DNA from 2 places in the Bacillus safensis genome. Region 1 is predicted to be linked to the other one. Evidence: predicted binding sites of a transcription regulator. Region 1 holds the regulator's gene; the other holds the start of a gene.
What was found. The regulator NrdR, encoded in region 1, represses ribonucleotide reductase genes. The targets are predictions, from matches to a motif close to AACACNATATATNGTGTT.
Positions count from the first base shown of each region.

Region 2: the regulator NrdR is predicted to act here: its motif matches at 1,763-1,780, upstream of nrdI (class Ib ribonucleoside-diphosphate reductase assembly flavoprotein NrdI).

Region 1 covers NZ_CP154909.1:2,545,835-2,549,248, forward strand. Annotated here, with positions in the region: gene AAYR28_RS13070 (replication initiation and membrane attachment family protein) at 1-1,406, opposite strand, end outside; gene nrdR (transcriptional regulator NrdR) at 1,508-1,966, opposite strand; gene AAYR28_RS13080 (hypothetical protein) at 1,971-2,357, opposite strand; gene speD (adenosylmethionine decarboxylase) at 2,541-2,921, opposite strand; gene AAYR28_RS13090 (glyceraldehyde-3-phosphate dehydrogenase) at 3,157-3,414, opposite strand, start outside.
Region 2 covers NZ_CP154909.1:1,674,642-1,678,055, reverse strand. Annotated here, with positions in the region: gene nrdE (class 1b ribonucleoside-diphosphate reductase subunit alpha) at 1-1,367, opposite strand, end outside; gene nrdI (class Ib ribonucleoside-diphosphate reductase assembly flavoprotein NrdI) at 1,327-1,719, opposite strand; gene AAYR28_RS08495 (hypothetical protein) at 1,985-2,197, opposite strand; gene AAYR28_RS08490 (YmzC family protein) at 2,277-2,597, opposite strand; gene hfq (RNA chaperone Hfq) at 2,760-2,981, opposite strand; gene miaA (tRNA (adenosine(37)-N6)-dimethylallyltransferase MiaA) at 3,007-3,414, opposite strand, start outside.

The DNA.
Region 1 (3,414 bases):
TTCATATTTTTAAACTGATCTAACAGTTTTTCTTTTTCTCGTTCGAGGTCTTCTGTAGACAGATTGTCCGTTTGCTCTTTTGCCGGCTGTTCTTTTGTTTCGGTTTCTTTCATCCAGTCAGGCAGTTTCTCTTCCCGGACAACTTTTCCTGTACCATATGGGCTGCGCTGCTTTTTCTGCTGCGCCCACTCTGTCATTTGTCTGTTCTCTTCTTTGGCAATTTTCATGGCCGCTGCTACGGTTTTGATTTTCTTCCTCACCCAATGAGCGGCGATTTTTTGCATATATGTTTTTGACAGCTTCATATCTGTTTTGAGTAATGTATAGTAGATGAGAACATTCATGACACCTGGCTCTAGCTGCTGCTCGAGCATGATATCTTCGACAATTCTTAAGTCGGCATACGTTGGCTCAATACCATCTGCCATGTCTTTTAGCAGCTCTCTAGGCGAAATATGATCCAGTTTTTCAATCAATTTTGCATCTGGAGTATCAGCCGCCGGCGTCTTTGAAGCATCTTGGCGCAAGTGTCTTGGCTGTTTTTGATCAATCAGCTTTGGCTGTTCGCCTCTGTATTCAATTTGGTACCAGTCTCTTGCTGCTTTTCTCAGCTCTTCTGTTGAGATCATTTGATCCGAACCGCATGCACCTGCTACAATATTTTGCATTTGAAGCGGGGTGATGCCGTATACAACAGCTAACTTCTTAATTGTTTCTTTTACCTGCTTTGTCAAAGCCTTTCTTGGAATCATCATGTCAGACATACCTGCTAATAATAGATCGAAATCAAAGGATTCGTCTGAGAGCGGTGCCGGCTGACTCGATCCAACGGTCACATATTCATAGCCTTGATCAAGCGATGACGCCTGATGAATTTCTTCTGTCATCTTGCGCTCGCCTGGCTGCAATACGTGAAAGACTTCTTCAAACGACCGTGAAATGTTCTTTGCTTCTGCAGGAACACCTGGATAGGAGAAATAATCACGCAGCTGCATATATTTTGCTTTCTCAACCCGATGGTACAGCAGGACATTCAGCATACCATCTTGGAAAAACTCATCTGGTCTTAGCGGCGGTACAAGCTCATATGTAAACAGTCTGCCTTCTTCCGTTTCCTGTTCATATGTGCGGAGTAAGCCGATCGCTTCAAGCTTTAAACGTTCCTCAAAAATATCATTTAAATTCGTCTGCAGCATGACCATGAGCTGCCGATGAGGTGCAGGTTTCCCCCACATACGATTTTGTTCCAGCTCACCCCACAGCGTCATGTATAAGCTGAAAGCGGACATGCCAATAAGCGGCTGATATAAAAGAGTGATGAGCTGTCTATCGATGTCACCGAGCAATGAAGCGCTTTTGACGACATACGGATCGACGGCTAGCACTTCCTTCCAATGCTCTGTCATATGCTGATCCTCCCCATGAATTGCGATTGTTTCCATTGTACACTCTTTTTACGTTTTACGCTTTACGCAGGAAAAAGAGCATGAAGAATCTCCAGCTCTTTTTAGCGTTCTTTCTTTAATAGATCTTTTAATTCATCAATAAAAACATTGATGTCTTTAAACTGCCGATAAACCGAGGCAAACCTGACGTAAGACACTTCATCAATTTTCGCCAGCTCGTCCATGACCATTTCACCTACAAGCTCGCTTTTCACCTCTGACATGCCTTGATTGCGCAGTTCTTTTTCGATATTAAAGCAGACATCCTCCAGCTGCTTTAAAGCGACAGGACGCTTTTCACACGCTTTGATGAGTCCTCTCAGCATTTTTTCCCGGCTGAATTCTTCTCGAATCCCTTCTTTTTTCACCACAATCAGCGGTAATTCTTCTAATTTTTCAAACGTCGTAAAGCGATATTGGCAGCTTTCGCACTCTCTTCTACGACGGATGGATTTCCCTTCATCTACTGGTCTTGAATCAAGCACCCTTGTGCCAAGGTGCTGACATGTGGGACATTTCATTTCATCAGCTCCGATCTATTCTTGGAAGTTGTTTGTCTAGTTCATCATAAAGGGACAGAACGGTCTTTTGACTATAGCCGAAATCTGTTGGCAGGGCCGTTTCTGTTGTCACATTAAAATCGACAGCTGTTTCAAAAGGACGAATTGAAATGACAGTCGCCACGAGAAAGGCTTTTTTCGGCAATCGTATGTTTGCGCTGATTTCACCTCGTTCTGCTGAAACAGATGTCACTTGATAAGAATCGCTTCGGGAAAGAATGGTTTCCACCGCTTGAAAAACTTGTGCATTCGTCGATTTGTAGTAATGGCTTTTCAGTTCTGACACTGGATGCTCGTCAGATGTTTCTGTATGGTTTGACATGAATCGCTTAAACTTTTGTCTTAAAGTCATACACGTATCCCCTTTGCCATAATGCCTCTTTCTTTATTTTATAAAAAAAACCTTTGTTTTCCTAGAACAAAAGTATAGACAAGCTGGGGAATGTTGGATTTTTTATCAAAAAAATATAAAAAGGAGCATAACACAAAGGCATTCAATGCTTTTGGCCAGCTCCCATTGCAATCTTTTTTATGTTTACAGTGCTTTGGCTTGTGCCTGTTTTACTTGTACAGGTCCCATGCCTCGAGGAATTTCGATGTTTTCTCTTGTTTCAGCACCTAATTCATCTCCGATATGATCTGCTGCAATATTCGGATCTAGGTCACCGCAAGTATAAACATCTATGCTCGCATAACCATGTTCAGGAAAGCTGTGAATTGTCAGATGAGATTCAGAAATAATGACAACTCCACTTACTCCTTGAGGTGCAAATTTGTGAAAAGCAACCTCTCTTACCTCAGCTCCTGATTTCAAAGCTGCATTTACAAACGTTTTTTCAATAAAATCCATGTCGTTCAGTTTATCACAGTCGCATCCCCATAGCTCGGAGATAACGTGACGTCCGATTGTTTCCATCATGGACCCCCCTTTAAACAAGAATGAAAGAGTGAAGTTCTAAGCAGCCGGACCGGACATATACCACGGGGGAAAGTTAGTCCTAAGAGGTCCTAACCCTTTAAGTATACCCGAATGAGTCTGCGAACAAGAAGTTCACGAAAAATAGTATACTTTGTTTAGACCCATTTTGCAAGCTGTGTTTTTAGTGGGATTTTCTCTCATTTCTTGAAAAGGGACGATCGTCTTCTTCATTTCAAACAGCAGACAGCTCTTTCATCTGTGCGCCGACAAACTTTACAAGGTCAACCACTCGGCATGAATAACCCCATTCATTGTCATACCATGCAAGAACTTTCACTTTTCTCCCTTCCATTACCATCGTTGTCAGTCCATCAACGACTGCTGAATAAGGATTTGTGTTAAAGTCCGTAGAGACAAGCGGCTCATCTGTGTAATCTAAAATACCGGCAAGAGATGTTTTAGATGCATTCGAGAAGGCTGCATTGACTTC
Region 2 (3,414 bases), 870 kb from region 1:
TTGTTCGCTTTTCGAACAGCCGGTGCATTGCGAATGTCCGTTGTTTCAGACACAAGCGTTAGTGAGTCTGTTGCAAGCTTGACTGTTTTTTCGATCGATTTGTTTTTCATGACATTCATGATATTTAATGAACCAAGGTTACAAGAAATATCAAGACCGATTTCATCTTCTTGATCATAGTCCGTGTAAGAAGAAACCTCTGAAGCCTGAAGAACTTCTGAGCAAAGGTTTGAGAATTTCACTCGTGAAATATGGTTCAAGGCATGCTCTCTGTTTACATTATCTTGGAACATGATATATGGATAGCCTGATTCTGAGCGTAGAACAGCCAATTTTTCAAGAAGCTTTCTCGGATTGACTTTTTCTTTTTTGACTTTCGGGTTTTCTACAAGCTCGTCATACATTTCTTCCATGTCCATCTCATCAAGATGCTGTCCATATTCTTTATAGACTGTATGCGGATAGAAAGTGTAAGCTGTTTTATCTTCTCTAGCAAGCTCGATAAATTTATCCGGGATGACGACTCCAATAGACAGAGTTTTCACGCGAACATCTTCATCGGCAGAGATTTTTTTCGTATCTAAGAAATCATTGATATCTCTGTGGAAAATATTCAGGTAGGCACTGCCTGATCCTTGTCTTTGCCCCATTTGATCTGCATATCTGAATGCATTATCAAGAAGCTTCATCACGCCGACGACACCTTTTGTCGCGTTTTCTACATCTTTGATTGCTTCGCCTTTTGCACGAAGTTTTGACAGGTTCAAACTGACACCGCCGCCTAATTTTGACAGCTGCATGGAAATATCAATCGCTCTTGAAATATCGTTTAGTGAGTCATTTACTTCAAGCAAGAAGCAGCTCACAAGCTCACCGCGTCTTTTACGTCCAGCGTTCAAGAAGGTTGGTGTACTTGGCTGGTACTCTTGATTGATCATCAGTTCTACAAACTCAAGTGCTTTTTCTTTATCTCCACCCGCAAAGAAAAGTGCTACAACTGAAATGCGGTCTTCATAGCGTTCAAGGATTTTCTTTTTATCATTTGTTTTCAGTGCATAGTCATTGTAAAACTTAAATGCACTCATAAATGATGGGAATCTAAACTTTTTGGCATATGCAGCTTCAAAGACTTCTTTAATGTCTGCCATGCTGTATTGTCTTAAGAATTCTTCCTCATAGTAGTCGTTTTCTATTAAGTAATCAATCTTCTCTTCTAGATTGTGAAAAAAGACCGTGTTTTGATTAATGTAATCTACGAAATAACTATGTACAGCTTCTTTGTCCTTATCGAACTGAAACTTTCCTTCTTTTTGAATCATAATCTCGTTATTTAATTGTATCCACTTTGGAACCTGATTTTGTGACAATTCTTTCTACCTCCTGTGTAAACAATTCAACATCCCTTTTTGTTCCGCTTAGTTCAAAGGTGTGCAAAATAGGAACTTGATATTGTTTAGAAATCGTATCGGCGCTTTTTGCAAAATTATCTCCCCACACTTTGTTGCCACTCACCGCAACACCTAGTAAAAGGTGAGCATTTTTCTCTAAAAAAGACTGAGTGGTACTAGGGACTTGTCCAAATCCTGTCGTAAAGGTGACGAGAATAAACGGCGTATCCAAAAACTCTTCTCCAGTCAATTTTCGTTTGTCTGTAAAAGGGGTCTTGTCCAAAAAGCGTTGAACATTTCCTGTTTTTGAATCAAATACGATTTGAATCAATTCCATCACGACCTAGTTTTTAGTATTGTTGATCATTTCGCCATTCACTATATATAGTATACTATGTTTTTTCAAAACACAACATATAGATGTTCGAAACGAAAAAAATCAACCAACCCGGCCGAACCTTCATAGCCGAACTCGTACGTTCAAATAAATAGAGCAGAACAGGATCTAAAAATAGACTGCTCTACTCCCTATTCAACTGAAACCGAAATCTATCATAACACGAAAAAAAATCGCTTAGTAGACTAGACTTTTTGTTTTATTTTTTGTAGGCATCGCACTGTAAATCTTCTGACACTTCTGTAATTTCTACTTCAACACCTAATTCTTTTAGCACCGCTTCAAGCGCAGAGACGATTGAAGCTTCTCTCACTAATTCTTTCCCATTTACAGAAACACTCGTTCCATATTCGAAACAGGAATCGTCTTCACAAGTTTGTTCCCAATGATTAATTTTAATTTTATGTGTCATGAACTCATCCTTTTCTGTCTAGATGTCTGATGCATGATTATAGTGTAGCGGCTTCACATTCATTTGTAAATTTACGTGCTTACTCTTCTTCATCAGAGCCATCATCATATTCTTCGTCGTCCCATTCATCTATGTATTTCGTTGTAACGAGAGTCAGCTCTCCTTCTTTTTCATCAAACCGGTACACATGTACTTGATCATCTTTCACAACAGCAAAATGATTATTTTTTAGTGCAGCAGATGATGGTAAAATTCCATCTGCATTTTCATGAGAATGGTTATTCCAACTTTCTTGTCTCGTTTCAATGTTTGAGATAGCGCACGATCCAAACAAGACAACAATTCCAATCAAAAGGAGGATCACTCTAATCCTTCTTAATTCAAGCTCTGCATTTTCCATATGAATCCCCTCACCCTTCTAATATCCAATAAGGAATTATACGGAAAATTGGCAGAAAAGTTTCATTGCATACAAAATAGCCCCTCTGCACTGACAAAAAACGTAGCGGGTTCCGGCCGGTTTATTCGCAGAGGCATGGGGCTATTTTAAATACAACATATCCTATTCTAATTCTAGATTTACATTCTTTTGAGGTGCAAATGTAGAAATGGCGTGTTTATAAATAAGCTGCTGCTTCCCTTCTGTTTCAAGCAGCACCGTGAAATTGTCAAACCCTTTCACTTGACCGCGAAGCTGAAAGCCATTCAGCAAGAATACTGTGACAAATGTATTGTCTTTGCGGATCTGATTCAAAAACTGCTCCTGAATATTAATCGGTTTCATGTTTCGTCCTCCTTGATTCTGATAACTACAGTTTCGCTTTAAGTCCAAGCTTTCCTGCTATATATGCGAAAATTTCCTCTTTTTTGTCTGAAAAGTGGCAAGGCGGTGTCATATCAAACCAAGTGACCGCCATTTTATTACGGAACCACGTGAACTGACGCTTCGCATATCTACGGGAATTTTGCTTTAATTGCCCGATGGCTTCATCAAGTGAGCAGTCACCTTGAAAATAGGCATACAGCTCTTTATAACCAATGGCTTGAACAGACTGACAATCCTTCAAGCCAGATTGATAAAGTGCTCTCACTTCTTCAATCAAGCCCTCATCTATCATCATATCAATTCTTTGATGAATGCGCTCGTACAAAACCTCTCGATCCATTTTCAGCCCAATGAAGGCTGTATCATAAAGAGGAACTTCTTGATGCCCGTT